DNA from 2 places in the Burkholderia pulmonis genome. Region 2 is predicted to be linked to the other one. Evidence: predicted binding sites of a transcription regulator. Region 2 holds the regulator's gene; the other holds the start of a gene.

Region 1 (15,190 bases), on a different replicon from region 2:
TTGGCGAAAGCGCTCGCGCCGTTCGACCCGATGTTCTACGAGGAATTGCTGCTGCCCGAGCACAACGACGCGCTGCGCGAAGTCGCGCGCGACTGTGCGGTGCCGCTCGCGACGGGCGAACGGCTATTCACGCGCTGGCAGTTCAAGGAGCTGCTGCAGGAAGGTGTCGTCGACATCGTGCAGCCCGACGTGAGCCATACCGGCGGCATCTGGGAGCTGCGCAAGATCGCGGCGATGGCGGAGGCGTACGACGTCGCGGTTGCGCCGCATTGCCCGCTCGGCCCGCTGACGCTCGCGGCGTCGCTGCAGATCGATTTCTGCACGCCGAACGCGTTCATCCAGGAGCAGTCGACCAATGTGGCCTATCACGACGACAACGCGATGTATGCGTACACGCGCGGCATCCCGTTCGCGTTCGACGCGGGCTACGTCGCGCGTCCGGATGCGCCGGGGCTCGGCGTCGAGATCGATGAGGAGAAGGTGAGGGAAGCCGCCGCGATCGGGCACCGCTGGCGCAACCCGGTGTGGCGCCGCGAGGATGGTTCGGTCGCCGAATGGTGAGCGCAACGAACGGACGAGGAGAAACGCAATCATGGCAAGTGTGTCGCTCAAACAGATCCGCAAGCGTTACGACGACGGCGCGGATGTGATCAAGGACGTCAGCCTCGACATCGAGGACGGCGAATTCATGGTGTTCGTCGGCCCGTCGGGCTGCGGCAAGTCGACGATGTTGCGGATGCTCGCGGGGCTCGAGGAGATCACGTCGGGCGACCTGCTGATCGACGGCCGCCGCGTCAACGACGTGCCGGCCGCGAAGCGCGGGCTCGCGATGGTGTTCCAGAACTACGCGCTGTATCCGCACATGACGGTGTTCGAGAACATGGCGTTCGGGCTGAAGCTCGCGGGCGTCGACGCGGCCGAGACGCGCACGCGCGTCGGGCAGGCGGCCGAAGCGTTGCGGCTGTCCGCGCTGCTCGACCGCAAGCCGAAGGCGCTGTCGGGCGGCCAGCGGCAGCGCGTCGCGATCGGCCGCGCGATCGTGCGCAAGCCGGGCGTGTTCCTGTTCGACGAACCGCTGTCGAACCTCGATGCGGCGCTGCGCGGCGGGATGCGGCTCGAACTCGCGCGGCTGCATCGCGAGCTCGGCAGCACGATGATCTACGTCACGCACGACCAGGTCGAGGCGATGACGCTCGGCGACCGGATCGCGGTGTTCAACGGCGGACGCATCGAGCAGGTCGGCTCGCCGCTGTCGCTGTACGAGCAGCCGGCGAACCATTTCGTCGCGTCGTTCCTCGGCTCGCCGTCGATGAACTTCCTGCCGTGCCGCGCACAAGGCGGCGCCGACGCGCCGCGCTTCGACGTACCGGGCGGCTCGCTCGCGGCGACGCCGGACGCGTCGCGCACGTGGCCGGCGGGCTCGCTGCAGCTCGGCATCCGGCCGGAGAACCTCACGGTCGGTGCGCCCGGCACGGGGCTCGACGGCCGCGTCACGCACGCCGAGCACCTGGGCGACGCGACCATCGTCTATGTCGAACTCGCGGGCCACGACCGGCTGCTGTCGGTGCGGCAGAACCGCGATGCCTACACGGTCGCGTCGGGGCAGCCGGTCGGCGTGCGCGTCGACATGCGGCACGCGCACTTCTTCGACGACGCGGGCCGCGCGCTGTAAGACCGGCTCCCTGCAGGTTCCGCCCGCCGCACCGGCGGGCGGCCGAACGCATGCATAAAACAGAATTTCGATGACGACAGTAAAACTGGTACAGGGCGCGAATGCGATCCTGGGTGAGGGCCCGCTCTGGTGCGAACGCTCGGCGTCGCTCTACTGGATCGACATCAAGCGCACCGCGCTCTACCGCTACACGCCCGGCCACGGGCAGACGGGCTTCTGGCTGCTCCCGGAGCTGGCCGGCTGCGTCGCCGGCGTCGACGACGGGCGGCTGCTCGTCGCGCTGAAGAGCGGCCTGCACCTGTTCGACCCCGAGCACGGCACGCTCGAGCGGCTGGCCGACGCCGCGCACGCGCGGCCGTCGCTCCGCTACAACGACGGCGCGGTCGACGCACGCGGCCGCTTCTGGGTCGGCACGATGGCTGACGACGGCGACGGCCCCGGCGATCTGCATTGTTTCGAGCACGCACGCGCGTCGCGCGTCGCGGTTGCCGGCTTCGCCTGTGCGAACGGAATGGGCTGGAGCCCGGACGGTGCGACGATGTACGTGACCGATTCCGGCCGCCGCACGATCTTCGCGTACGACTTCGACGTCGCCGCCGGGCAGTTGTCGAGCGCGCGGCCGTTTGCGACGTTCGGCGACGCGCGCGGGGTGCCGGACGGGCTCGCGGTCGATGCGGAAGGCGGCGTGTGGTCGGCGATCTGGGACGGCTGGCGGCTGCATCGCTACGCGCCGGACGGCGCGCTCGACCGGGTCGTCGAGATACCGGTGCAGCGGCCGACGAGCGTCGCGTTCGGCGGGGCCGATCGCGCGACGCTGTTCGTCACGTCGGCGTCGGTCAACGTGAGCGCGGACGGGCTGCTGCGCGGGCCGCTCGCGGGCAGCCTGTTCGAGACGCGCCCGGGTGTCGCCGGGCTCGAACAGCACTGCGTCGCGCGTGCCTGGCTCGGGGAAGCGGCGGTGGTTACGCCGCGTTGACCGGAAGGGGGCGCGGGCGAAACCGCCGGTCAGCGGCGGCGCGCGTCGCGCGGCCGCACCGTCGATTCGCGCACGACGAGCCGCGCCTCGAGCATCGTGTGCGGATCGGGCGACTTGCCCGCGAGCGCGTCGAGCAGTGTCGTCATCGCGATTTCGCCGGCGCGCTCGGTTTCGGTGTCGATCGACGTCAGCGTGGGCGACGTGAGCTTGCCGAGTTCGAGGTTGTCGAAGCCGCACACGGCGACGTCGTGCGGGATCGCGATGCCGAGCCGTTCGGCTTCCTTGATGAAACCGGCCGCGATCATGTCGTTGTAGCAGATCACCGCGTCGGGCGGCTCGGACGACAGCATCACCGACGCGCACACGCGCTCGCCGTCGGCCACCGTTGCACGCGGCACGCTGAACGTGCGCAATGGCAGGCCGGCACGCGCGAGCACCTGCTCGGCGCCGGCGCGGCGCTCGTCGTCGCCGCGTGCGTTCGGCAGGCTGATGTACGCGAAGCGCTGGTATTTCTCCATCAGCAGGTGCTGCGCGAGCATCTCGCCCGCGCGGAGCGCATCGGAGTACAGCGTGAGCAGGCCGTCGCGCGGTGCGGAGCCGACCGCGACGACCGGCTTGCCGAGGCTCGCGGTCCAGCGCAGGTCGTCGTCGGGCATGCTGGTGTTCAGGATCAGCCCGTCGACGCGCCGGCTCAGCTTCGTCAGCGCCGGCCGTTCGCCCTTGCGGTTCTCGTCGGCATCGACGATCAGGACGACGAAATCGTTGCGCTGGGCGATGCGGTTCACGCCCTTGACCATCGCGGTGAAGTACGGGTTGAGGATGTCCTGGATCACGACGCCGACCGCGCCGGTCTGGCCGGTGGCCATCGAGCGCGCGAGCGGATTCGACTCGTAGCCGAGCTGCTCGATCGCCTCGGCGATGCGCCGCTCGACGTCCGGCGAGAAGCGCTTCGTCTTGTTGATGAACTTCGAGACGGTTCCGATGGAGACGCCGGCAGCGGCGGCGACTTCGTTGATCTTGGCCACGATGAAAGTGAATGTCAGTGCAATTTGCCGGCGAGCATAGCATGCGCACCGGCGGCGGCGGCCATGCGGCAGCGTGGGTGGCGTGCCGGACGGCCGGACTCGGTAGTATCCCTTGGAGGGCCAGAATTTTCTTGAAAAAGCGCAATCGTGCGCCGACAATGAAAACGCTTTCCCTTTTCGCGAGCATAGCACGCGCGCCTTCCGTTCGAAACGTAGCGGAAAACCACGCACGACAACCGCCGCGAAATTTTTTTGCTGTCGAGGGAAATCGTTTTCCCAAATCAGACGAAAAGCAGGAGGAGATCTTGATGCGACAGTATGGGTGGATCGCGGCGCTGGCCCTGGCGGTGCCGGCCGTGGCGCAGGCTCAATCGAGCGTCACCGTGTGGGGGCGGGTCGGCGGCGACGTGCAGTACCTGAGCGGCGTGCAGAACGGCCCGCATTCGACGGGTTCGCGCTTCTCGGAGGGCAACGACTGGGGGACGAGCATCCTCGGCATCACCGGCAAGGAGGATCTCGGCGGCGGCAACCAGGCGGTGTTCTGGCTCGAGTCGTCGATCAACGCGGCGAACGGCAACTACGGCGGCGGCGTGCTGTTCCAGCGCGGCGCGTGGATCGGGCTGAAGAACGAGCGCTACGGTTTCCTGCGGCTCGGGCAGGGTTCGTTCATCAACAGCTACATCTGGTCGTACGACCCGCTGCTCGAGGAAAACTATTCGGTCGAGTCGCTGACGTCGTATCGCAATGGTCCGAAGCTGTCGAACGGGATCCGCTACGAATCGCCGAAGTTCGGCGGCTTCTCGTTCGGGCTGCAGGCGAACCTCGGCAACAGCTCGAACGGCTGGCTGCGCGGCTCGCCGAACAACGTGGGCGCGACGGGCCTGTCCGACGGCGCGACGGTGGCCTATACGCAGGGCGACTTCGAGGTGCGCGCCATCTGGAACGAGATCCGCAACCAGTACGGCCGCGAGGACAACCTGTTCACCGCATCGCAGGAAGCGTTCATCGGCGTGCGCCAGCGCTTCGGTCCCGCGCTGGTGCAGCTCGGCTATACGCGCTACAGCGCGCCCGACACGCCGGCCGGCCTGTCGCGCACCGCGAACTACTACTGGGGCGGCGTGACGTACGACGCGACGCCGTTCCTGCATCTGCAGGGCGCCGTCTATTCGATGAAGATCGACGCGGGCCAATGGACCGCCGATCACAGCGGCGAAGGGCGCTCGACGATCCTCGGCCTCGGCACGATGTACGACCTGTCCAAGCGCACGTTCCTGTATGCGACGGCCGCGCACGTGTTCAACAGCGCGAACGCGAACCTGGGCGTGAATCCGCAGTCGCCGGGGCTCGGCAACGGCAGCGGGCTGGGCGCATCGCCGATGCCGGGGCACGGACAGACGGGCGTCTACGCGGGGATCGAGACGCTCTTCTGATCGAAGCCGATCGAAGCCACGAGCCGCAATCGTCAAACAGAGGAATCCTATGCAAGAGGCAATACCACGTTCCGGCGGGCCGGCACCGCTGCCGCGCCTGATCGCGCTCGACTGGGGCACCACGTCGCTGCGCGCGTACCTGATGGCGGATGCGCGCACGGTGCTCGACGAACGCGCGGCGCCGAAGGGCGTGATGCAGATCGGCGGCGCGGGTGTCGCGATGGCCGACGCGTGCGACGGCGCATTCGAGGACGTGTGCGGCGCGTGGCTGGATGCGTGGCCGGTGTTGCCGGTCGTCGCGGCCGGCATGGTCGGCAGCGCGCAGGGCTGGCGCGAGGCGCCGTATGCGGACGTGCCGATCGATGCGGCGCGGCTCGGCGCGTCGCTGCAGGCGGTGCGCGCGCGGCGCGGCACGGCCGTGCACATCGTGCCGGGGCTGATCCAGCGCGGCGAACTCGCGAACGTGATGCGCGGTGAGGAAACGCAGATCGTCGGCGCGCTGCACGCGGGCGGCACGGCGCACGCGGCGGCGCCTGCGCGGTGGATCGGGCTGCCGGGCACGCATTCGAAGTGGGTGGCCGTGCGCGGCTCGCGCATCGAGTGCTTCCGCACGTTCATGACGGGCGAGCTGTATGCGCTGCTGTGCGCGCACAGCCTGCTCGGCCGCACGATGTGGCCGTCGGCCGCGTTCGCGCGCGACGCATTCGAGCGCGGCGTGCGTGCCGCGCAGGCCGGCCATGCGACGGGGCTGCTTGCGACGATCTTCGGCAGTCGTGCGCGGCTGCTGGCCGGCGAACTGGCGCCCGACGAGCAGGCCGACTACCTGTCCGGCGTGCTGATCGGGCATGAACTGGCAGGGCTGGCCGCGGAAGGCGACGGGCCGGCCGCCGAGGCAAGCGCAGGCGCCCCGCGACCGATGCTGATCGGCGATGGTGCGCTGTGCGCGCGTTACCGGCATGCGGCATCGCTGTTCGGCTGGCCGCCCGTCGACACGATCGACGGCGCGGCGGCAGCCGGCCTGTGGGTGCTGGCCGAGCGGGCGGGGTTGCTGCCCGCGGCAAGCGAGGGGGCGCCGGTTCGTCTCGACGAGCCGGCTGCCGGAATGGGCGGACGGCGCATGAATCGACCCGCGGTCGATCCGGTGCCGGCCAATGAATGCAATATTTCGGGAGACTGACGTTGAAACACTGGAAGATTGTCGCGGCGCCGCTGATCGGCGCGCTTGCAGCATGCGGCGGCGGAGAATCGCCGGACGGCGTGGCGGGGCAGCAGCTTGCCGCTGCATCGGTTGACGGGCAGGCGGCCGGCGCGACGCCTGGCACGCTGCACGTCGACTGTTCGCTCGGCGCGGCCGGAACGGGATCGCCCGCGACGCTCGGCACCCCGGCGAATCCGATCCACGATCTCGCGACGCTGAACCGGATCGTGCTCGCGCCCGGCACGCACGTGCTGTTCAAGCGCGGCACGACCTGCAACGGCAGCTTCACGCCCGCGGCGGGCAGCACCGGCGCGGCCGGCGCGCCCATCGTCGTCGACGCGTACGGCGACCCGAAGGCGCAGCGCCCCGTCATCGCGGCCGGCTGCGCGGATGCGACGGCCGACCCCGACCAGTCGATCACCGAGCAGCACAAGACCCCGAGCGGATTCAGCGGCTATTACTCGCTGTGCAAGTCGGACAACCCGACCGTGAATCGCGCGGCGATCTATCTGTACAACACGCAGTACTGGGATATCCGGTCGCTCGAGCTGACCAACGATGCGACGACCGTCGGCGGCCGTCTCGGGCTGTATGTGCGGCTCGAGGATTACGGCACGGGCAGCCACTATCACGTCGACGACGTCTACGTGCATCACGTGCGCGGTTATCTGAAGGACGTCGCGAGCAATACGGTCGGCTCGTACAAGACGACCGGCGGGATGCTGTTCGAGGTGACGCGCGACAACGAGGTCGTCGGCACGAAGGAGAAGCCGACCGGTTTCGACGACATCGCGGTCGAGAACAGCGAAATCTACAACGTCGACGCGGTCGCGCTGTCGACCCGTTCCGCATGGATGTGCCGCGAGGGCGGCGCGCCGTGCGGCGACTATCCGCCGTACAAGGGCAATCCGGCCTACCTGACGAACCCGGCCACGCAGGCCGCATCGGAGTATTTCCCGATGACGCGCGTGGTGTTCCGCAACAACCTGATCCACAACATCGGCGGCGACGGCATCATCGTGCGTACCGCGACCGCGCCGAAGGTCGAGGCGAACCACCTGTACGACGTCTGGATGCGCGCACCGGGCAACAGCGCCGGCGCATGGGCGATCAACACCGACGATGCGCTGTTCCGGTACAACGAAGTCAACGGCGTGCGGCTGCAGAACAACATCGAGGCCGGCGACGGGATGGCGTTCGACGCCGATCTCGGTACGCGCAATACGCGCGTGGCCGCGAACTTCAGCCACGACAACGACGGCGGACTGATGCTGTTCTGCGGATGCGGTTCCGACGGGCTCGGCCACGTCGCGCAGGAGACGGGTGCGATCGTCGAGCACAACCTGAGCCTGAACGACAAGCGGCGGATCGTCTCCGCTGCGGGGTCGGCCGATTCCGTCGTGCGCGACAACGTCGTGATCACGCGCACGCCGGGGCTGGTGACGCCGATCGTCGAGAACCTCAGTTATGCGAACGCATTCCAGGTGACGGACAACCGCTTCTACAACGCATCGGACAGCGGCGCGATCTACCGGACGAAGAACGCGCAAGGCAGCTACGCGAACATCGTGTGGAGCGGCAACGCGTACTTCGGTTATGCGGCGGATCCGGAGTTCACCGGGCCGAACTATCATCACGGCGCCGAGCCCGACACGGTCTTGCCGTTCGCCGGGCAGGACGTGGACGCGGTCGCCGGCGCGTGGTTGCGCGACAGCGGGTTCGACCAGCACAAATACCGCGCGCCGCACGTGCGATGACGGCCCGGGCGCGGGCGTCGATGCGCGGCGCCCGCGTCGTCCGGTCGCAGGCCGGACGTCCGCCGCCTTGATCGTCGTCAACATCCGGACCGGCCGTCGGCCGATGATGGTGACATGGCCGCGCGCGCTGGAGCGCGCGGCAGCTCACCCCAGCGAGGTTCGCATGTACAAGAAGATCATGGTGGCCGTCGACGGCAGCGCGTCGTCGAAACAGGCGCTTGCCGAGGCCGTGAAGGTGGCGCTGGCGGGCGACACGCACGTCAGCGCCGTGTATGTGGTCGACAAGTCGGTGCTGTTCACGTACGCGGGGCGTTTCGATCCGCATGCGCTCGTCGAGGAGATCCGCGACGACGGGCGCAAGGTGCTGCGCGAAGCCGAGCAGGTCATCGCGCTGGCCGGCGCGAACGGCGAAGCCGAGCTCGTCGAGACCGAGAGCATCGGCGAGGACATCTCGGAGCGCCTGCAGCGCTACGTGAAGGAGCGCGGGATCGATCTCGCGGTGGTCGGCACGCACGGGCGGCGCGGCATCCGGCGCGTGCTGCTCGGCAGCGTCGCCGAGCGCTTCGTGCGCGGCTCGAGGTGCCCGGTGCTGCTGATTCGCGGCGACGACGCCGACGAGCCGGCCGCGGCAGCCTGACGCGGCGGGCGCGTGATGATACGCCGCCAGTACCGCATCGTCGTCGCGGCGATCGCCGTGTTCGTATCGCTCGCCGGAATGATGGCCGTCGTGACGGGGCTCCTGTTCGACGAAGCGATGGCGCTGCGCGGCGGCGCGATCGCGCTGATCGTCGGGGTGGCCGGCTTCGTCGTGATGCTCAATCCGGGCGCGAAAGGCGAGTCGTGACACGGACGCGCACCGCCGGCGACGTCGGCCGTGTCCGGCCACCGTTTCGCGAAAGACCGGCAACAGCCGTTGCCGGGCGTTGATTTCACCTAGTCGCTTGCCGTACCCGGCGCCTTCGCGTCGTCCTGTCCGCTCGGGACGTTCAGCCGCTTCACCGTTTCCGCCAGCTCCGCGTTCTTCGGCTGAATCTTCCGCGCCTGCGCGAATGCGTCGCGCGCTTCATCCTGGCGCCCCAGCTTCCACAGCACCTCACCCTTGTGCGTCAGCCCGGTTGCATGGGCTTCGCGCACGTCGTCGTCACTGTCCTTCGCGAAGATCGCGATCGAGCGGTCGAACCACGTGAGCGCCTCGTCGTTGCGACCGAGGCGATACAGCGCCCAGCCCTTGCTGTCGAGCGCATACGCATCGCCCGGCGACTTCGCGAGATGCGCGTCGATCATCGCGAGCCCGCGATCGACCTCGACGCCCGCGTCGACGAGCCGATAGCCGATGTCGTTCAGGCGATCGTCCGGAATCCTGTCGAGATCGAGCACGGCGGCCACGCGGCCCGCGTCGCGTTCGGCGATCGCGAGCGACAGCAGCTTGGCGGCGATCTGCTGCCGCAATTCGCTGCTGATCCGGTCGCCGTTGGCGACCAGCGTGCCGAGATACTGCGTGTACAGGTCCGGCATGCCGGGCTCGTTCGCGCTGTTCGCGATGGCCAGCCCCGGGCCCGCGCACCAGTCGGTGTCGGCCGACCCTTCCAGCATGCCGACGTAAAGATTGACGTTCCGCGGCGTGCGCGACTGCGCGTAGTAGGTGTAGCCGTTCGCATCCGAATGGCCGCACGCCAGATATTCGTTCTCCACGTCCAGCACGTACGGGAAGCGGCCGAGCGATGCCTTGCCGCCCGGGTCGACCAGCCGGAACGATTCGCCCAGGTCGCCGTTGCCGACGATCGGATTGAACACCCACTGCTTCTGCGGATGCAGTTTCGGCAGCCGGATCCTGACCGTGCGGCCGGCCGCGTCGGTGGTGCCGAAGATCACGCTGTCGTGCTCGTCCGGCTTGACGGGCAGCCCCGCGATGACCTGGCCGGGCAGGAACAGCCGGTAGCGCGCGTTCGGCAGCGGCTGTTGCGTGACGGGGTCGCGCAGCACGAACTGGTGAACGTAAGCCCCCTTGCCGAGCGACACCGTCGGCGCGAGGTAGGTGCGCGCGTGGGCGGCGGGCAGGGCGATGCAACTCAAGGCCGCGGCAACGAGCGCGGCGAGAAGGCGGGATGTCATGAAATTGCGGTTCTTGTATGTGATGGTGCGATGGTCCGACGGCCGGAAATGCACTGAACGAACCGCGCAGTCTTTGATAAACGGCCGGCTGCGGTTGGCGAATCCCGATGCGGCGGATCGGATCGTCCAGTGCAATTCGATGCGGCGCCCGCCCGTCGTCACGGGATGCATGACGGACACGGGAGGGCGACGCGGGAATGCAGTGCGCAGCATAACAGGCCGCGCGGGGCGATCGATCCCCATTTGGTTTGATTGTTGCGGATTGATGAACGATACCGTGATTTGTATCAAGAGGTGATATGCCGATCGATCCGACAATGGGTTCGACCACGGTGAGAAGGACGGAATGATCGAAATTCGATCGTCCTTTACAACCGGTATTTCACCTCCTTAAATAATCAGGGTCTGCCAAAAGACCGGAAAAACGAGATCCCCATGAGCCATTTCCTGGATAGATTGCGTTATTTCTCCACCACGAGGCCACGCTTTTCCGACGGACACGGCGCCGTCACCGACGAAGACCGCAAATGGGAAGACGGTTACCGGATGCGCTGGCAGCACGACAAGATCGTCCGCTCGACCCACGGCGTGAACTGCACGGGTTCGTGCTCGTGGAAGGTCTACGTGAAAGGCGGGATCGTCACGTGGGAAACCCAGCAGACCGACTATCCGCGCACGCGTCCCGACATGCCGAACCACGAACCGCGCGGCTGTTCGCGCGGCGCGTCCTATTCCTGGTACCTGTACAGCGCGAACCGCCTCAAGCATCCGCTCGTGCGCAGCGCGCTCGTGAAGCTGTGGCGCGAACGTCGCCGCACGCTCGGCCCCGTCGAGGCATGGCGCTCGATCGTCGACGACGATGAAGCGCGCCGTTCGTACCAGAGCCGGCGCGGGCTCGGCGGCTTCGTGCGCGCGAGCTGGGACGAGGTCAACGAGATCGTCGCGGCGGCCAACGTGCACACGGTCGAGCGGCACGGCCCCGATCGCGTGGTCGGCTTCTCGCCGATTCCCGCGATGTCGATGGTGTCGTACGCGGCGGGCTCCCGCTACCTGTCGCTGATCGGCGGCGTGTGCCTGAGCTTCTACGACTGGTATTGCGACCTGCCGCCCGCGTCGCCGCAGACCTGGGGCGAGCAGACCGACGTGCCGGAATCGGCCGACTGGTACAACTCGACGTTCATCATGATGTGGGGCTCCAATGTCCCGCAGACGCGCACGCCGGATGCGCACTTCCTCGTCGAGGCGCGTTATCGCGGCACCAAGGTCGTGTCGGTGTTTCCCGATTACTCGGAAGGCGCGAAGTTCGGCGATCTGTGGCTGCACCCGAAGCAGGGCACCGACGCGGCGCTCGCGCTCGCGATGGGCCACGTGATCCTGAAGGAATTCCATCTGGCCGGACAGAGCGGCTACTTCGTCGACTACTGCAAGCGCTACACCGACATGCCGTGCCTCGTGCGCCTCGTGCCGCACGGCGACGGCTACGTGCCCGAGCGCCTCGTGCGCGCGTCGGACTTCGACGACGCGCTCGACGAAGCCGCGCATCCCGACTGGAAGACCGTGATGATCGACGACGCGAACGGCGAGTTCGTCGTGCCGGTCGGCTCGATCGGGTTCCGCTGGGGGCAGCAGGACGACGCCGACAAGGGCAAGTGGAACCTGCGCGGCGAGACGTCGAAGGGCGCGGCGCTGTCGCCGCGGCTGTCGTGCACGGCCGAGCACGACGACGTGGTCGACGTGCTGTTCCCGTACTTCGGCAACCAGCCGCACGCGCACTTCAACTCGACGCAGCACGCGTCCGAGCTGTCGCGCCGGATCGGCGTGCGGCGCATCGCGACGCGCAACGGCGACATGCTGGTCGCGACCGTCTACGACCTGTTCGTCGCGAACTACGGGCTCGACCAGGGGCTCGGCGGCCGCGACGTGGCCGCGAGCTACGACGACGACCTGCCGTACACGCCGGCCTGGCAGGAAACGATCACCGGCGTGAAGCGCGCGGACGTGATCTCGGTCGCGCGGCAGTTCGCGGAGAACGCGCACAAGACGCAGGGCAAGTCGATGGTGATCATCGGCGCCGGGATCAATCACTGGTTCCACATGGACATGTCGTACCGCGCGATCATGAACATGCTGATCATGTGCGGCTGCATCGGCAAGCCGGGCGGCGGCTGGTCGCACTACGTGGGCCAGGAGAAGCTGCGGCCGCAGACGGGCTGGACGGCGCTGTCGGGCGCGCTCGACTGGAGCCGCCCGCCGCGCCAGATGAACGCGACGTCGTTCTTCTATGCGCACACCGACCAGTGGCGCTACGACCCGATGGACCCGGCCACGCTGCTGTCGCCGCTCGCGGACAAGTCGAAGTTCCACGGCGCGCCGATCGACTACAACGTGCGTGCCGAACGGATGGGCTGGCTGCCGTCCGCGCCGCAGCTCGCGGTGAACCCGCTGAAGGTCGGTGCGGCGCTCGCCGATCCCGCGCACGCGGGCGCCGACATCGCGCAGCAGCTGAAGGCCGGCACGCTGAAGCTGGCGAGCGAGGATCCCGATGCGCCCGGCAACTTCCCGCGCAACCTGTTCGTGTGGCGCTCGAACCTGCTCGGCTCGTCGGGCAAGGGCCACGAGTATTTTCTGAAGCACCTGCTCGGCACGACCAACGGTGTGCAGGGCGAGGATCTCGGCGCGACCGGCGGCACGCGGCCCGAGGAAGTGACGTGGCACGACGAAGCGCCGCGCGGCAAGCTCGACCTGCTCGTGACGCTCGATTTCCGGATGTCGACGACCTGCATGTATTCGGACGTCGTGCTGCCGACTGCGACGTGGTACGAGAAGGACGACATGAACACGTCCGACATGCACCCGTTCATCCACCCGCTGTCGGCGGCCGTCGATCCCGCATGGGAATCGAAGAGCGACTGGGAGATCTTCAAGGGGATCGCGAAGCGCTTCTCCGAATTGTGCGACGGGCATCTCGGCATCGAACGCGACGTCGTGCTCGCGCCGATCGCGCACGACACGCCGGGCGAGCTTGCGCAGCCGTTCGACGTGCAGGACTGGAAGCTTGGCGAATGCGAGCCGGTGCCGGGCCGCACGATGCCGACCGTGACCGTCGTCGAGCGCGACTATCCGAGTACGTATGCGCGCTTCACGTCGCTCGGGCCGCTGATGGACACGCTTGGCAACGGCGGCAAGGGCATCGGCTGGGATACGAAGGACGAAGTGAAGCTGCTCGGCGAGCTGAACTACAAGGTGGCCGACGGCGCCGCGCAAGGGCGCCCGCGCATCGATACGGCGCTCGACGCGGCCGAGGTGATCCTCGCGCTTGCGCCCGAGACCAATGGCGAAGTGGCGGTGAAGGCGTGGCGCGCGCTGTCCGGCATCACGGGCATCGATCACACGCACCTCGCCGCCGCGCGTGCCGACGAGAAGATCCGCTTCCGCGACATCCAGGCGCAGCCGCGCAAGATCATCTCGTCGCCGACGTGGAGCGGGATCGAATCCGAGCACGTGTCGTACAACGCCGGCTATGTGAACGTGCACGAACTGGTGCCGTGGCGCACGATGACGGGCCGCCAGCAGCTCTACCAGGATCATGCGTGGATGCGCGCCTTCGGCGAATCGCTGTGCGCGTACAAGCCGCCGGTCGATACGGGCAGTTACGCGCACATGCTCGGTACGCGTTCGAACGGCAACCCCGAGCGCGTGCTGAACTTCCTGACGCCGCACCAGAAGTGGGGGATCCACAGCACGTACACGGACAACCTGCTGATGCTGACGCTGTCGCGCGGCGGTCCGATCGTGTGGATGTCGGAGGACGACGCGAAGGCGATCGGCGCGGTCGATAACGACTGGATCGAGTGCTACAACTCGAACGGCGCGTTGTGCGCGCGGGCCGTCGTCAGCCAGCGGATCCCGTCCGGGATGGTGATGATGTACCACGCGCAGGAGAAGATCGTGAACACGCCGGGCTCCGAGATCACCGGCACGCGCGGCGGCATCCACAACTCGGTCACGCGCATCGCGCTGAAGCCGACGCACATGATCGGCGGCTACGCGCAGCTCGCGTACGGCTTCAACTACTACGGCACGGTGGGCTCGAATCGCGACGAATTCCTGATCGTGCGCAAGATGAACAAGATCGACTGGCTCGACGGTGAAGACGCCGCAACGGTGACACAGGGTGCCCGCGAAGGAGAAACGTCATGAAGGTACGCGCACAGATCGCGATGGTGCTGAACCTCGACAAGTGCATCGGGTGTCATACCTGCTCGGTGACCTGCAAGAACGTGTGGACGAGCCGCGAAGGGATGGAATACGCGTGGTTCAACAACGTCGAGACGAAACCGGGCATCGGCTATCCGAAGGACTGGGAGAACCAGGACCGCTGGCGCGGCGGCTGGCAGCGGCGCGCGGACGGCAAGATCGAACCGCGCCTCGGCGGCAAGTGGCGACTGCTCGCGCAGATCTTCGCGAACCCGCATCTGCCCGAGATCGACGATTACTACGAGCCGTTCACGTTCGACTACGCGCACCTGCAGGAAGCCGGCAACACGCGCGCGATGCCGGTTGCGCGGCCGCGTTCGGTGATCAGCGGCCAGCGGCTCGAGAAGATCGAGTGGGGGCCGAACTGGGAGGAAATCCTCGGCGGCGAATTCGAGAAGCGCGCGAAGGACTACAACTTCGAGAACGTGCAGAAGGACATCTACGGGCAGTTCGAGAACACCTTCATGATGTACCTGCCGCGCCTGTGCGAGCACTGCCTGAACCCGGCGTGCGTCGCGGCGTGCCCGTCGGGCTCGATCTACAAGCGCGAGGAAGACGGCATCGTGCTGATCGACCAGGACAAGTGCCGCGGCTGGCGCATGTGCGTGTCGGGCTGCCCGTACAAGAAGATCTACTACAACTGGCAGAGCGGCAAGGCCGAGAAGTGCATCTTCTGCTATCCGCGCATCGAGGCCGGCCAGCCCACCGTGTGCTCGGAAACCTGCGTGGGCCGCATCCGCTATCTCGGCGTGCTGCTGTACGA
Region 2 (15,190 bases):
GCGTGTTCGGCGGCCAGCTCGGCCGCGTGCGCGGCCTGCGGCACCTCGACGATCCGCTGGACGAAGATGCCCGGCGTCACGATGTGCTCCGGGTTCAGCGCGCCGAGCGGCACGACTTCCGACACCTGCACGATCGCGACCTTCGCGGCGCTGGCCATGATCGGGCCGAAGTTGCGCGCCGTCTTGCGATACACGAGATTGCCCCAGCGATCGCCCTTGTACGCCTTCACGAGCGCGAAATCGGCATGGATCGGCGTCTCGAACACGTACGGCTTGCCGTCGATCACGCGCGTTTCCTTGCCTTCCGCGAGCTTGGTGCCGTAACCGGTCGGCGTGAAGAAGCCGCCGATGCCGGCGCCCGCCGCGCGGATGCGCTCCGCGAGGTTGCCCTGCGGCACGAGCTCCAGCTCGATCTCGCCCGCGCGGTACAGCCCGTCGAACACCTGCGAATCGCTCTGGCGCGGGAACGAGCAGATGATCTTGCGCACCTGCTTCGCCTTCAGCAGCGCCGCAAGACCCGTTTCGCCGTTACCCGCGTTGTTGTTGACGATCGTCAGGTCGCGCGCGCCCTGTTCGATCAGCGCGTCGATCAGCTCGGACGGCATGCCGGCCGTGCCGAAGCCGCCGATCATGATTGTCGCGCCATCGTGGACGTCGGCAACCGCCGACTGGAGCGATTCGAAAATCTTGTTGACCATGTCTCTTCCTGATACGAACCCGCGGCTCGATGCGCGGCCTGTCGAGGGGACACGCGCGTGCCGCGTGCCGCGCCGGGGCCGATGTCGATCCTGGTATTTGTTCGCTATTCGAACCTAGATTCGATTAGCGAACGATGGGCCGATCATAGAGTCGTGCACAGCGCGTTGTCAAGGCGGGTTGCCTCGGGGGCCGTCGCATCGTCGAACGGCAACCCGACGTAGTTTTCGGCGAGCGACTGCGCGGCGGCCCGTGAGCGCGTCACGTATTTCAGTTCGGCAAACTTCAGGCGATTGACGAACGGCGAATCGTCCGGCGTCGAGTGCAGCATGTTCGTCATGAAGTAAGAGAAGTGCTCCGCGCGCCACACGCGTTCGAGGCAGGTCGCCGAATAGGTGTCGAGCGGCGTCGCGTCGCCTGTCCGGTAGCGCGCGCCGAGCGCGCGGGACAGCGCGCGGACGTCGGCCACCGCGAGGTTCATCCCCTTCGCGCCGGTCGGCGGCACGATGTGCGCGGCGTCGCCGGCGAGAAACAGGCGCCCGTGTTGCATCGTCTCCGACACGAAGCTGCGCATCGGCGTCACGCTCTTCTGCGTGATCCGGCCCTCGGTCGGCGTCCAGCCGGTGTCGTTCGAGAAGCGCGTGTGCAGTTCGTCCCAGATCCGCGTGTCGGACCATTCGGCGAGATCCTCGTCGGGCTTGCACTGCAGGTACAGGCGCGTGACCGTCGGCGAGCGCATCGAGAACAGCGCGAAGCCGTTGTCGTGATGCGCATAGACGAGCTCGTCGAGCGACGGCGCCGCATCGGCGAGGATGCCGAGCCACGCGAACGGGTAGACGCGCTCGAACGTGTTCAGCCGCTCGGCCGGGATCGTCTGGCGCGCGATGCCGTGGAAGCCGTCGCAGCCGGCGATGTAGTCGCAGTCGATGCGGTCGGCGCGGCCGTCCGCATGCTTGAACGTGACGAACGGGTGCTCGCCTTCGACGTCGTGAAGTGCAACGTCGCTGACGTCGAAATGCATCGCGTGGCCGTGCTCGACGCCGGCCGCGATCAGGTCGCGCACGACTTCGTGCTGGCTGTAGACGGTGATCGCGCGCCCGCCGGTCAGTTCGGACAGGTCGATACGATGGCGCCGGCCGTCGAACAGCAGCTCGATGCCGTGGTGTTCGAGCCCTTCGCGGCGCATCCGCTCGCCGAGGCCGGCTTCGTTCAGCGTGTCGACCGTGCCCTGCTCCAGCACGCCGGCGCGGATGCGGTTCTCGCAATACTCACGCGAACGCGCTTCGACGAGGATGGAATCGACGCCTTGCAGGCGCAGCAGATGGGAAAGCAGAAGGCCGGACGGGCCGGCGCCGATGATGGCGACCTGGGTGCGCATTGTTCGTCTCCTGAACATTGGTTCGAGTAATGGAACACATTTGAGCGCTTTCCCGACTATGCGGCAATGCGATTCAGGAGATATGTTGTATACGTTTTGAAGATACTGGTCCGACCATGGATGCGCTCGACCTGAACCTGATTCCCTACCTCGTCGCGCTCGACGACACGCGCAACGTGAGCCGTGCGGGCGACCTGCTCGGCGTCAGCCAGCCGCGCGTCAGCACCGCGCTCGGGCGCCTGCGCGAGTATTTCGGCGATCCGCTGTTCGTGCGCACGTCGCGCGGGATGGAGCCGACGCCGCGCGCACTCGCGCTGCTGCCGGCCGCCCGCGATGCGCTTGCGCAGATCGAGCGCGGCCTCGTCGCGCCGCACGACTTCGACCCGGCCGCGAGCACGCATACGTTCTCGATCGCGCTGTCGGACGTCGGCGAGATCGTGTTCCTGCCGAAACTGCTGCAGGCGTTCGCGACGCTCGCACCGCACGCGAACCTGCGTTCGGTCTCGCTCGCGCACGACGAAGTCGGGCGGGGCCTCGAAGCCGGGTCGATCGATCTCGCGGTCGGCTACTTCCCCGATCTCGACGGCAACAACTTCTTCCAGCAACGGTTGTTCACGCACCGGTTCGTATGCCTGATGCGGCGCGGCCATCCGTTCGAGCAAACACCGCCGTTCACGGTCGAGCAGTTCCTCGCGTGCGGGCACGCGGTGGTGCGCGCCGAAGGGCGCAGCCAGGAAGTGCTCGAGAAATATCTCGCGAAGCAGCGCATGCAGCGCCGCGCCGTGCTCGAGACGCCGCACTTCATGAGCCTGCCGTTCATCCTGAGCCGTACCGACCTGATCGCGACGGTGCCGCATGCGATCGGCTATGCGTATGCGGCCGAGCACGCGTTCATCGTGCCCGTCGAGCCGCCGCTCGCGCTGCCGCGCTTCGACCTGAAGCAGCACTGGCATCGCAAGTACCACAACGACCCGCGCACCGCATGGCTGCGCGGCGTCGTCGCGTCGCTGTTCAACGACGAGCAGGACGAATGGCCGAAGTGACGCTGGGAGCGCGGCAGCCCGCACGCACGACCCGCGAAAGCATGAAACAATGGCCGGATATCGGCCGCCGCAGGCGGCCTTCGATGGAGCCACTACATGGGTAAAGGAAAGAAATCCGCGCGGTCCGAGCCGGCCGTCTCCCGGCCGAGCCGTGAAGAAGCAGAAGATGCGGTCCGCGTGCTGTTGCGCTGGGCCGGCGACGATCCCGCGCGCGAAGGCCTGCTCGACACGCCCGCACGCGTCGTACGCTCGTACGAGCAGTTCTTCGCCGGCTATGCGCTGGAGCCGCGCGACATCCTCGCGCGCACGTTCAGCGAAGTCGACGGCTACGACGAGATGATCGTGCTGAAGGACATCCGCTTCGAGAGCTACTGCGAGCACCACATGGTGCCGATCATCGGCCGCGCGCACGTCGCGTATCTGCCGAACCAGCGGGTCGTCGGCATCTCGAAGCTCGCGCGCCTCGTCGACGCGTTCGCGAAGCGCCTGCAGATCCAGGAAAAGATGACCGTGCAGATCGCCGACACGCTGTTCGACGTGCTGCAGCCGAAGGGCGTCGGCGTGATCCTCGAAGCCGCGCACCAGTGCATCTCGACGCGCGGCGTGCACAAGCCGGGCGTCGAGATGGTCACGTCGCGCATGCTCGGCACGTTCCGCACCGATCCGTCGACGCGGCGTGAATTCCTGTCGATCGTCGCGAATCCTTCTTCAGTCAACCTGACGAATACCTGATGGCGCAGACGAAGCAAGCGGCGCACGCGCCCGTCGTGCTCGTGACCGGCGCCGCGCGCCGGGCCGGGCGCGCGTTCGCCGAGTATTTCGCCGCGCACGGCTATCGCACCGCGGTGCACTACGACCGTTCGGCGGATGCCGCGCAGGCAGCCGCCCGCGCGATCGCCGAGCGCGGGCACGATTCGGTGGCGCTGCAGGCCGACCTGTCCGATGCCGCGCAGATCACCGCGCTGATCGACCAGGTATATGCGCGCTTCGGGCGTCTCGACGTGCTGGTCAACAACGCGTCGGTGTTCTGGCAGGACCATTTCCCGAGCTTCGACCTCGCGGCGTTCGACCAGGCGTGGGCCGTCAACTGCCGCGCGCCGATCCTGCTCACGCGTGCGTTCTACGAACGGGCCCGCGCGGCCGGCACGCAGGGTGTCGTCGTTAATGTGGTCGACCAGAAGATCAAGGAAAACTTTCACCGCGATCATTTCAGCTACACGGTCGCGAAGGCCGCGCTCGGCAACCTCACGCAGATGCTCGCGCTGTCGTCCGCGCCGGTGCTGCGCGTGAATGCGGTGTTCCCCGGGCTGATGCTGCCGAGCGACGACCAGACGCAGGCCGACTTCGAACACGCGAGCCGCGCGTCGACGCCGCTCGCGCGCATCGCCGGCCCCGACGACGTCGCGGGCGCGATCCTGCTGCTGACCGGCAATGCATACAACGGTGTGGATTTCGTCGTCGATGCGGGGCAGAACCTGATCCGCGTCGACCAGGACGTGCTGTACAAGCACCGCTCGCCCGCCGGCAAGCACTGACGCACCCGGCACGCGCCCGCGCGAACCGGGCGCGCCGCCGCGTTACGGCTTCTCGGCGCTCCCGCCTTCGCGAACCTTGCCCTGCGCGACGCTCGTGCCGGCCGGCACGCTGTGCGTGAGCCACACGTTGCCGCCGATCACCGAGCCGCGCCCGATCGTCACGCGGCCGAGAATCGTCGCGCCCGCATAGATCACCACGTCGTCCTCGACGATCGGGTGCCGTGCATTGCCCTTCACCAGCGCGCCTTCGCCATCGGCCGGGAAACTCTTCGCGCCGAGCGTGACGGCCTGGTACACGCGCACGCGCTCGCCGATGATCGCGGTTTCGCCGATCACGACACCGGTGCCGTGGTCGATGAAGAAGCTCGGGCCGATCTGTGCGCCCGGGTGGATGTCGATGCCGGTAGCCGAGTGCGCGATTTCATTGATGAACCGCGCGAGCAGCGGCACGCCGAGCCGGTGCAGCGAATGCGCGAGCCGGTGGTGCATCATCGCCAGTACGCCGGGGTAGCACAGCAGGATCTCGGTGATGTGCTGCGCGGCCGGATCGCCGGCGTACGCGGCCTGGATGTCGCTGACGAGCAGCGCGCGGACCGCCGGCAACTGCCGGCCGAATTCGCGCGCGATCTCGAACGCGCGTTCGTCGAGTTCGGCGAACGGCGTATCGGCATGCTCGGGCAGGAACGGCAGCGCGCGGCGGATCTGTTCGGACAGGATGCGCAGTGTGCTTTCGAGCGTATGGCCGACGTAATAGTCGACGCTTTCGTCGGTCAGATCCGGTGCGCCGTAATGCGTCGGAAACATCGACGCGCGCAGGCCGGTCACAATCTTGCAGATTGCATCGCGCGACGGCAGCTCGCGGATGCCGCGCGGATGGCGCGTGCGATGGAGTTCCTCGCGCGACTCGCGCAAGCCGGCGACGATTTCTTCGAGGTCCCACTGACGGGCGGGTGATGTCGACATATGCCAATGCAGGCAGCCGCGCTCGGTCGCACGGCCGCTAATAAAGTGACGGGTTCCGCAAGATTACCGCGTTTTTTGTCCGGGAGCGGCGCACCGGGGATCGGCCGGACGGCCGGCGCCGCACACACGCGGCCAGGTCACATCGTGATGCTGCTCGCGTCGATCCATCGCACCGCCCAGTCGCGCGCGTGTGCGATCGCGTCGCCTTCGTCGTTGAACTGGAGCTCGATCGGAAAAAAACGGTTCGCGACGAGCTCCCCGTCGCTCGATCGGGAGATCACGACGTAGGGCTTGAACGAACCATCGCTGGCGCGCGCGGGCGCGCAGTTCAACAGATAACCGCGGTGCGTGAAGGCAGTAGTCGCTTGCATGAATCCGCCACCTCTAGTCCCTTGCTTTGTTGTTCACTACCCGTCTTTGAGGGTGCCGCGGCGCCCCGGCGCGGGCAGAGGCGGCGAGACTGCATCCCCTGTCGCCGCTTCGCAGGAAAAGAATCATACTCTGTAGAAAACGCGTCTTCTAGCTGAAATAAATCATGACAAATCAGTGCGCGTCGCGCGACCGCGGCGATCGCCCGCGCGCCTTTTCCCGTCGTGCCCGGAACGGGATTTGCTTCGATCCGGAGCGTTTCGCCGCCAGGAGAGCCGAGATGGAATCATCCGGTCAAACAGGTCGTGTGCATCCGCGCAGCATCGAGCTCGACAACGACGACACGCACGACAGCACGGTCGACACCGACGGCAAGAACCGCGAGGCGTCGCGCCTCGCCGGCGGCGGGCCGATCTCGCCCGACCAGATCACGCGCAGCAATGCGTCGCTCGTCAACGCGATACCGGAAGCCGGCGACGGCTTCGCCGGGTTCGACAGCCGCCCCGGCGGCAACCATCCTGCGTTCGCGCTGCGGGCCGGCTACATGGTGGTCGAGAAAGGCTTCGACGCGCCGCCGGCACACGACGCGCTGTTCGGTCCCGTTCACCGGATGTACGGCAGCACGTACTGGCCCGGCCACGGACGGCGGCCGGAGCGCATCATCGAGCTGACCGTCGTGCCGAGGTAGCCGGCGCGGCGTTTGAATCGGTCGTTCGTTTGCGGAACGCCATCGGTCGCGTGCCGATGGCGCACATCGGCACGCGCGGCCGTGCGCCCATCCGCACGCGGCGCCCAGGCGAACGATTCCGCACATCGGCATCGACCGTCTCATGCAAGCCGCGCATCGCATCGACGCACCTGCGTTGATCGAAGTCATGTCGTCGCGGCGCGCTTGCGATTGAATGGCGATGCGCGCGGCTCATCGGCGCGGCCGCGGTGCCGTGTCGACGCGCGTGGCCGTTCAATGCGCGCGCCGATGCGAGCGCGCGCCGTTTCGCCGACGATGCGGCGAAGCCACACGGCACGCGTCGCGCGGTGCAGCATGCAACGCGCGCATGGCCATTCCGGCCCGCGACGAAAATGACGCGGCGCGCGGCACGACGGCCACCTCACTGCAAAGTCCCCGCCGTTGGTTTACTCTGCCTCGCAGCATTGCGCATTGCCCAGCCTGATCGGCCATCCGGCCGACTTCGTTTCAACCCGCCACTCGGAGACACTATGTACAAGCGTATTCTGGTTGCCGTCGACGGCAGCGACACGTCCCGCCATGCGTTCGATGCCGCGCTGGCGCTCGCGAAAGCGCACGGCGCCGAGCTGCAGCCGTTCTACGTCGTCGAGAACGCCGCGATCTACTACAACGTGCCCGGCTACGATCCGTCCGTGCTGCGCGACCAGCTCGTCGCGCAGGGCAACGCGCTCGCGCAGGATTTCACGAAGCTGATGCAGGCGGCCGGCGTGAAAGGCGAAACGCGGCTGAGCGAAGCGACGTCGCTCAACGATGTCTCGTCGCTGATCCTCGACGGCGCGAAAGCATTCGGCGCCGATCTGCTCGTACTCGGCACGCACGGCCGCCGCGGGTTCCGCCGCCTCGTGCTCGGCAGCATCGCCGAACAATGCGTGCGGCACGCGACGCTGCCCGTGCTGCTGATTCCGGCGGCCGCCAACACGGACGAGCCGGCCGCCTGAACGGCGTCCGGCAGGCGCGGCCGGTCGCGACGTTTTGTCACCCGACAGCGGCAACTTGCGGTGGGACAATGATTCCGTCGATTCAACGCCGGAGTAAACGATCATGCTGACGCCCGTCGCCACTCGCCCCGCCCCCACGCCTCATGCAGGCAGCTGGGCTCCTCGCCAGGCCGCGCACTGCTCGTCATGCGCGATGCGGCATCTGTGCATGCCGCAGGGCCTGGCGCCCGAGGCGCTCAGTCGCCTCGAGTCGGTCATCTGCGCGGCTCGCCCCGTCAAGCGCGGCGAAGCGCTGTTCCGCGAAGGCGACGCATTCGACAACCTCTACGCCGTACGCTCGGGTTCGCTGAAAACCGTCGCGACACGCCATGACGGCCGCGAACAGGTCACGGGCCTGCATCTCGCCGGCGAAGCGCTCGGCCTCGACGGCATCTGCGACGATACCCACCCGCGCACCGCGGTCGCGCTGGAAGACAGCTCCGTCTGCGTGATTCCGTACAGCGCGTTGAAGACGCTGTGCTCGGAAGCCGGCTCGATGCAGTTGCGCATGCATAAGCTGATGAGCGAACAGATCGTGCGCGAAACGTCGCAAACGATGCTGCTCGGTTCGCTGAACGCCGAAGAGCGCGTCGCCGCGTTCCTGCTCGACGTCTCGTCGCGTTACCTGAAGCGCGGTTATTCGCCGTCGGAATTCAACCTGCGGATGACGCGCGAAGACATCGGCAGCTATCTCGGCATGACGCTCGAAACGGTCAGCCGCACGTTGTCGAAATTCCAGAAGCGCGGCCTGATCGAAATGCAGGGCCGCCACGTGCAGATCGTCGACTTCGACGGCCTGCAGCAGGTCTGATCGCGCACGGCGCGCACCTCGCGCGCCGCCTGCATCGCATCCCGCATCAATCGAGAAACAGCGCGGCGCGCGCCTTCAGCGCCGCGCTGAAATCGTCGAGCCAGCCGATCGACAGACGCCAGCTCTGCCAGTAAAGATCGATGTCGATGGTTCGCCCGCGCGACATGTCGATCAGTTCGCCCGCCGCCAGCTGGCGGTCGACCATCCGGTCCGGGCACATTCCCCATCCCAATCCCGTTTCGCACGCGCGCAGATAGCCCGCAACGTGCGGTATCCAGTGCTGCGGCGGATCGAGATCCGCGCGCGTCACGCGCCGGATGAACCGCGCCTGCAGCCCGTCCTTCGGATTGAACATCACGCACGGCGCGCGGCGCAGCGCATCGCGCGTGATGCCCGCCGCGAAATACCGTTCGTAGAACGACGGCGCGCACACCGCGCGATAGCGGATCCGCCCGAGCCGCTCCGACCGGCATCCCTGAATCGGCTCGGCCTGCGCGGTCACGGCGCCCTGCACGCTGCCATCGCGAATGCGCGAGGCCGTGTAGTCCTGGTCGTCGATCACGAGGTCGAGCAGCGTCTCGCGCTCCGTACAGAATGGCCCGACCGCATCGATGAACCACGTCGCGACGCTGTCGTCGTTGACGGCCACGCGCAACGTCGGCCACGCGCTCGCGATCTGGCCCGGCAGCGCCGGCATCCGGCCGCCCAGCTCGGCTTCCAGCAACTGCACGCGTTCGGTATGCCGGCACAGCAGCGCGCCCGACGTCGTCGCGACGCACGGCTGCCCGCGCTTGACGAGCACGCTGCCGACCCGCTCCTCCAGCAGCTTCACGCGCTGCGACACGGCCGACGGCGTGACGTTCAGCTCCCTGGCCGCCCGCTCGAACGAGCCGTGCCGGATCACGGCCGCGAGGGCGTCGAGCAACGCGTAGTCGAGCATTAGATTTCCTTAATCTGCATTAGGTGATTTAGCTTCTCTTAGCTTCGTACTGACCGCAGACTAGCGCTACCCGATTCATTCGTCTACTGCTTCCACGGCTTCCCCCCTCATGAACTGGCTCGCTTTTTCCCACGGCGCCGCACTGTGCGGATCGCTCATCGTCACCATCGGCGCACAGAATGCGTTCGTGCTCCGGCAGGGCATCATGCGCTCGCACGTCGGCAAGATCGTGCTGCTGTGCGCGGTGTCCGACATGATCCTGATCGGCGCAGGCGTCGGCGGCGCATCGGTGCTCGTCGAACGCTACCCGACCTTCGTCCACGTGGTGCTGTACGTCGGCCTCGCGTATCTCGCATGGTTCGGCATCAACGCGCTGCGCCGTGCATTCAAGCCAGGCCACGAAACGCTCGACGTGCGCGGCGACGCGGTCGCGCCGCCATCGCAGAGCGGACTCTCGATCGTGCTGATGACGCTCGCGTTCACTTGGCTCAACCCGCACGTGTATCTCGACACGTTCCTGCTGATCGGCACGGCCGGCGCGCGCGAGCCGGAAGGCGCGCGGCTCGCGTTCGCGATCGGCGCGATGACGGTCAGCGTCGTGTGGTTTCTCGGGCTCGGCTACGGCGCGCGATTGCTGGCGCCGTGGTTCCGCAAGGCGGTAGCGTGGCGCGTGCTGGATGGCGCGATCGGCAGCATGGTGCTGTTTCTCGCGGCGGTGCAGTTGCGCTGAGCGCATCACCCTCGCACGGGCGGCCGCCTGCCGCCCGTCGTCCCCTCCGCTCCGGCGCAACACCGGGGCAGCCAGCCCCCTCGTCGCACCCGTCACAAAAATTCGCTCCCGATCCAACCCGGCCGCACGGAACGCTCGCGCAACGGACGCGGCATCCGCCATCTGCGGCAAGCCGTCCATCATCGCGGCCACGCGCCGCCGGCACGAATCCGCGCGATCGGCGAGAATGTCCGGTGTCCCGCGACAACGGCGGAACCGCCCCGCGCACCCCGCCGCGATCGCCTTGCCCCATCCCGCAGTCCCATCCCTTCACCCGTAGTTACCGGAGCAGAACATGGCACACCGCACCCTCGGCACATCGACCATCCAGGTTTCTCCGCTCGCCTTCGGCGGCAACGTCTTCGGCTGGACCGTCGACGAAAATGCATCGTTCGCACTGCTCGACGCACTCGCCGATACCGGCATCAACTTCATCGATACGGCCGACGTCTATTCGGCGTGGGCACCCGGCAACCAGGGCGGCGAATCGGAAACGATCATCGGCAAGTGGCTCAAGCGCTCCGGCAAGCGCGAACAGGTCGTGATCGCGACCAAGGTCGGCCTGCTCTCGGCGCGCGCGGGGCTGTCGAAAGACAACATCCTGAAGGCCGTCGACGATTCGCTGCGCCGCCTGCAGACCGACTACATCGACCTGTATTTCTCGCACCGCGACCTTGCCGATACGGCCCCGCTCGAAGAAACGCTCGGCGCGTATCAAACGCTGATCGACGCGGGCAAGGTGCACATCATCGGCGCATCGAACTACAGCGGCGCCCGCCTGCGCGAAGCCGCCGACATCAGCCGGCGCGACGGGTTGCCCGCCTACCAGGTCATCCAGCCCGAATACAACCTGATCGACCGCGCCGACTACGAGCGCGATCTCGAGCCGGTCGTGCGCGACCTGAAGCTCGGCGTCGTCAACTATTACGCGCTCGCGAGCGGCTTCCTGTCGGGCAAGTACCGCAGCGAGGCCGACCTGAAGAAGAGCGTGCGCGGCGATCGCGTCGCCGGCTATCTCGACGAACGCGGCCTGCGCATCCTCGCGGCGCTCGATGCCGTATCCGAGAAGCACGGCACGCAGCCGGCCGCGATCGCGCTCGCGTGGCAGATCGCTCGGCCGACCATCACCGCGCCGATCGCGAGCGCGACGTCGCTCGCGCAGCTCGACCTGCTCGGCGCAGCGATCCGCGTTCAGCTCGATCAGGACGATATCCGCCAGATCGACGCGGCCAGCGCAATCTGAAATCGGCGGGGCAGGCCGGTCGACGAAGTCGCGCCAATCCGCGCGGTTCCGCGACCGGTCCGTGCCATGTGCCTTCCGGCGTCGCCGCCTGCGCGAACGCCGGAAATTCGGGCATGACGGATGGATACAATGGCGAGCATCCGTTGCGCCCGAACCCAACCCACGCACACCGACCGCCGATGACTCGCATCGCCCGCCTCGCCTGTTCCCCCCGCCCGCTCACCGCAACGATCGCCGCGCTGCTCGCGTGCGCGCCGGCCGTGTCTTACGCAGGCTGGTACGAAATCGCGAACTACGCCGGCACGATCGGCAATGCGCCCGTCCACGTGTCGCTGCAGACCTACGACACCCTCAACCACAATGACGCGGGCCGCTGGCGCATCGACGGCAGCTACTACTACGACGCACATCGCAAGCCGATCCCGTTGCAGGGCCACCGCGAGCCCGACGGGCGCATGACGCTGTGCGAAGCCGCCCCGCCCGCATCGAGCGCCGATTCGCCGGTCGTGCCGGCCGCCTCGCCGTCACGGCCGAAGCCCTGCCCGATCGCGCTGAACGTCGCCGGCAAAACGGCAACCGGCACCTGGGACGACGGCCGCAGGACGCTCCCGATCACGCTGAACGAAGTCGGGCGACTGAACGACACCGATCAGGACCACCTTCAGCTCGACGGCACCGTCGAGATCCCGATGTGGTATCGCACGAAGACGCACATGCTGGTCGGCGCCTATGCGCTGTCCGACAAGTGCGGCATTGCGATGCAGTCGCTGCGGGCCGTGAACATCGCGACGGGGCGCACCGATCGTACGATCGCGCTCGACTGCGACGCGGGCATGGTGATGACGTCGATCTACGCGAACGTCACCGACGCGCGGCGGGCCGGCTACGTGAGCGTCGAGTTCCGGGGCGGCAAGATGGGCTACGAGCAGGACGTGTCGCTCGGGCTGCCGTCGTCTGCATCGAAGCAGGCCGTCGCCCCCTAGCCCGAAATCGCCGGCGTGTTTTGACTCATACGGCCGCTTTCGTTGACTCAGCCGGACATCGATCGCGCCGCTGCCCGCTGTGCCCCGCCCCAAGCGCGTCACGCGCCCGCCCCGGGTCTTTCACGGATTGACCGCGGCGTTCGACGTGCCGGAGACTGCGCCGCTCGGGCGGTCATTGGGAGAACGTCATGCCGGACACCAGCACGGAGATCGCGACGATCTCGACGCGCGCCGTACGCGGCGCCGAGCGCGTCGACTTCTGGGTCGACCAGGTCGCGCGCACGCTCGTGCGGATCGAATGCAGCGGAAAGTCGTCCGAAGGGATCGACGCGTCGCTGCGCCGGCGCGATCTCGGGCTGTTCGGCGCATGCGACATCGTCTCGAACCGGCACGCGGTCGTGCGTACGCCGCACAACATCCATGCGGACCAGCGCGACGCCGTGTTCATCTGCCTGATGCACGAAGGGCAAGGCTATACGTTCCAGGACGTCGACTGCATGCAGCACGGGCCCGGCGACCTCGTGCTGTACGACACGTCGATGCCGTACGGTCACGGCTTTCCCGCCGACATGGCGATGACCGTGCTCGACGTGCCGCGCGACGTGTTCGAGGCGCGGGTCGGCCCGTGGCGCTACCGCAGCCTCGTCAAGATCGACCGCAACGACGGTGTCGCATCGTGGGCCGTGCGGCAGGTGTATGCGCTGCTCGCCGCGCCGCAGGAGCCGACGCCCGACGCACGCGAACGGCGCGCCGCCGCGATCCTCGATCTCGTGCAGTCGATGCTGCGGCTGCGCGACGGCGACGCGTCGCCGACCAAGTCGACCGTGCATACGCTGTCGCGCGCGAAGGCGTTCATCGACAGCCATCTCGCCGACGACGATCTCGACAGCCAGTCGGTCAGCCGCGCGATCAACCTGTCACCGCGCCAGCTCGCGCGCGTGTTCGAGATCGAAGGGATGCCGCTCACGCGCTACATCCTCGCGCGGCGGCTCGAACGCTGCCGCGCCGACCTGCGCGACCGGTCGCTGAAGCACCTGACCGTCAGCGAGATCGCGTTCCGCTGGGGCTTCAACAACAGCGCCCACTTCAGCCGCAGCTATCGCGCGCGTTTCGGCGAGACGCCGAGCGATACGCGCGCGCCTGCCGACGCCCGCTAGGCCTCCGTTCGCGCCGCCCCTCTCCCGATGTCCCGGCGAGGCAAGCACGGCGTCCGTCCCGGTCAAATGGGGCCGCAACCCGCTCGCTAAGCTGGTTTCCTGCGCGGCGGCACTCGTTCCGCCGCCCGACAGCAAGGAGAAGAAGCGGGATGGAGACGTACGACCACATCGTCGTCGGCGGCGGTTCGGCCGGCTGCACGGTTGCGCACCGGCTGGTGAAGGCCGGCCGGCGCGTGTTGCTGCTCGAGGACGGCCCGAAGGACGACAGCCTGTTCATCCGGATTCCGGCGACGTTCATTCGCGTGCTCGGCACGCAGCGCACGGTCACGTTCGAGAGCGAGCCGCAGCCCGGCGCGGCGGGACGCAAGACCTACGTGCCGCAGGGCCGCACGCTCGGCGGCGGCAGCTCGGTCAACGCGATGCTGTACGTGCGCGGCACGCGCGACGACTACGACGACTGGGCCGCGCTCGGCTGCACCGGCTGGGGCTGGGACGAGGTGCTGCCCGCGTTCAAGCGCGCCGAATCGCACTTGCGGCTTTCCGAGCCGTTTCACGGCACCGACGGGCCGTTGAAGGTCGGCGACACGCGCTTCCGGCACCCGCTGAGCCTCGCGTTCGTGAAGGCCGCGCAGGAAACCGGCATCGCGTACAACGACGACTTCAACGGCGCCGCGCAGCACGGCGTCGGCTTCTATCACACGACGATCTTCGACGGGCAGCGCGGCAGCACGGCGGCCACCTATCTCGCGGACGCGATCGCCCATCCGAACCTGCGCGTGCTGACCGGCTGCCGCGTGACGCGCATCCGGTTCGACGGAAAGCGTGCCACCGGCGTCGAATGGCGCACCGAAAGCGGTGCGACGGGGTCGGCCACCGCGCGTGCCGACGTCGTGCTGGCGGCCGGCGCGCTGAGCACGCCGAAGCTGCTGATGCTGTCGGGTATCGGCCCCGGCGCGCACCTGCATGCGCACGGCATCGACGTACTGCACGACAGCCGCGACGTCGGTGCGAATTATCAGGATCATCTCGAGGTATCGATCTACGGCCGCAGCCACGCCCCGGTCAGCCTGCTGGGCGAGGACCGCGGGCTGCGGGCTTTACGGCACGGGCTGCAGTGGATGCTGTGCCGCACCGGCCTGCTGACGTCGAACGTGGTCGAATCGGGCGCGTTCGTCGATACGACGGGCAGCGGCCGCCCGGACATCCAGTTCCACGTGTTGCCGACACTTGTCGGCGACGTCGATCGCGAACCGCTGCCCGGCCACGGCCTGTCGATCAACCCGTGCCTGCTCCGGCCGCGCTCGCGCGGCTCCGTGCAACTGCGCGGCAACGATCCGGCCGCGCCGATCCTGTTCGACAGCGGCGCACTGTCCGATCCGGCCGACGTCGACGGCCTCGTGCGCGGCGTCGCGCTCGCGCGGCGGATCATCCGCGCGCCGTCGCTCGCCCGCATCGTCCAGGAAGCCGAAACGCTGACCGATGCCGCGCTCGCCGACTACGTGCGGCATCGTGCGAAAACGGTCTATCACCCGGCCGGGACCTGCCGCATGGGCAACGACGAGGGCGCGGTCGTCACGC

Evidence for each region. Region 2 encodes FNR, which switches genes on or off when oxygen is low (the NO sensors DNR and NnrR bind a similar motif). Its sites were predicted from a motif close to TTGATNNNNATCAA; they were not measured.
Region 1: AC5LXK_RS35885 (universal stress protein) is a predicted target of FNR. The motif match lies at 8,126-8,139, and genes of this name have one in related genera.

What each region holds. Positions count from the first base shown of each region.
Region 1 covers NZ_OZ480188.1:962,862-978,051, reverse strand. Annotated here, with positions in the region: gene dgoD (galactonate dehydratase) at 1-561, shown strand, start outside; gene AC5LXK_RS35915 (ABC transporter ATP-binding protein) at 593-1,672, shown strand; gene AC5LXK_RS35910 (SMP-30/gluconolactonase/LRE family protein) at 1,743-2,648, shown strand; gene AC5LXK_RS35905 (LacI family DNA-binding transcriptional regulator) at 2,678-3,673, opposite strand; gene AC5LXK_RS35900 (porin) at 3,982-5,103, shown strand; gene AC5LXK_RS35895 (2-dehydro-3-deoxygalactonokinase) at 5,153-6,280, shown strand; gene AC5LXK_RS35890 (right-handed parallel beta-helix repeat-containing protein) at 6,283-8,058, shown strand; gene AC5LXK_RS35885 (universal stress protein) at 8,222-8,695, shown strand; gene AC5LXK_RS35880 (DUF2964 family protein) at 8,711-8,902, shown strand; gene AC5LXK_RS35875 (tetratricopeptide repeat protein) at 8,992-10,170, opposite strand; gene AC5LXK_RS35870 (nitrate reductase subunit alpha) at 10,606-14,370, shown strand; gene narH (nitrate reductase subunit beta) at 14,367-15,190, shown strand, end outside.
Region 2 covers NZ_OZ480187.1:3,291,220-3,306,409, forward strand. Annotated here, with positions in the region: gene AC5LXK_RS31525 (3-oxoacid CoA-transferase subunit A) at 1-698, opposite strand, end outside; gene pobA (4-hydroxybenzoate 3-monooxygenase) at 842-2,074, opposite strand; gene AC5LXK_RS31535 (LysR family transcriptional regulator) at 2,191-3,117, shown strand; gene folE (GTP cyclohydrolase I FolE) at 3,214-3,849, shown strand; gene AC5LXK_RS31545 (SDR family oxidoreductase) at 3,849-4,652, shown strand; gene epsC (serine O-acetyltransferase EpsC) at 4,695-5,615, opposite strand; gene AC5LXK_RS31555 (hypothetical protein) at 5,753-5,986, opposite strand; gene AC5LXK_RS31560 (DUF3005 domain-containing protein) at 6,265-6,672, shown strand; gene AC5LXK_RS31565 (universal stress protein) at 7,203-7,670, shown strand; gene fnr (fumarate/nitrate reduction transcriptional regulator Fnr) at 7,774-8,520, shown strand; gene AC5LXK_RS31575 (LysR family transcriptional regulator ArgP) at 8,567-9,460, opposite strand; gene AC5LXK_RS31580 (LysE/ArgO family amino acid transporter) at 9,570-10,190, shown strand; gene AC5LXK_RS31585 (aldo/keto reductase) at 10,525-11,472, shown strand; gene AC5LXK_RS31590 (hypothetical protein) at 11,652-12,455, shown strand; gene AC5LXK_RS31595 (helix-turn-helix domain-containing protein) at 12,644-13,612, shown strand; gene AC5LXK_RS31600 (GMC family oxidoreductase) at 13,762-15,190, shown strand, end outside.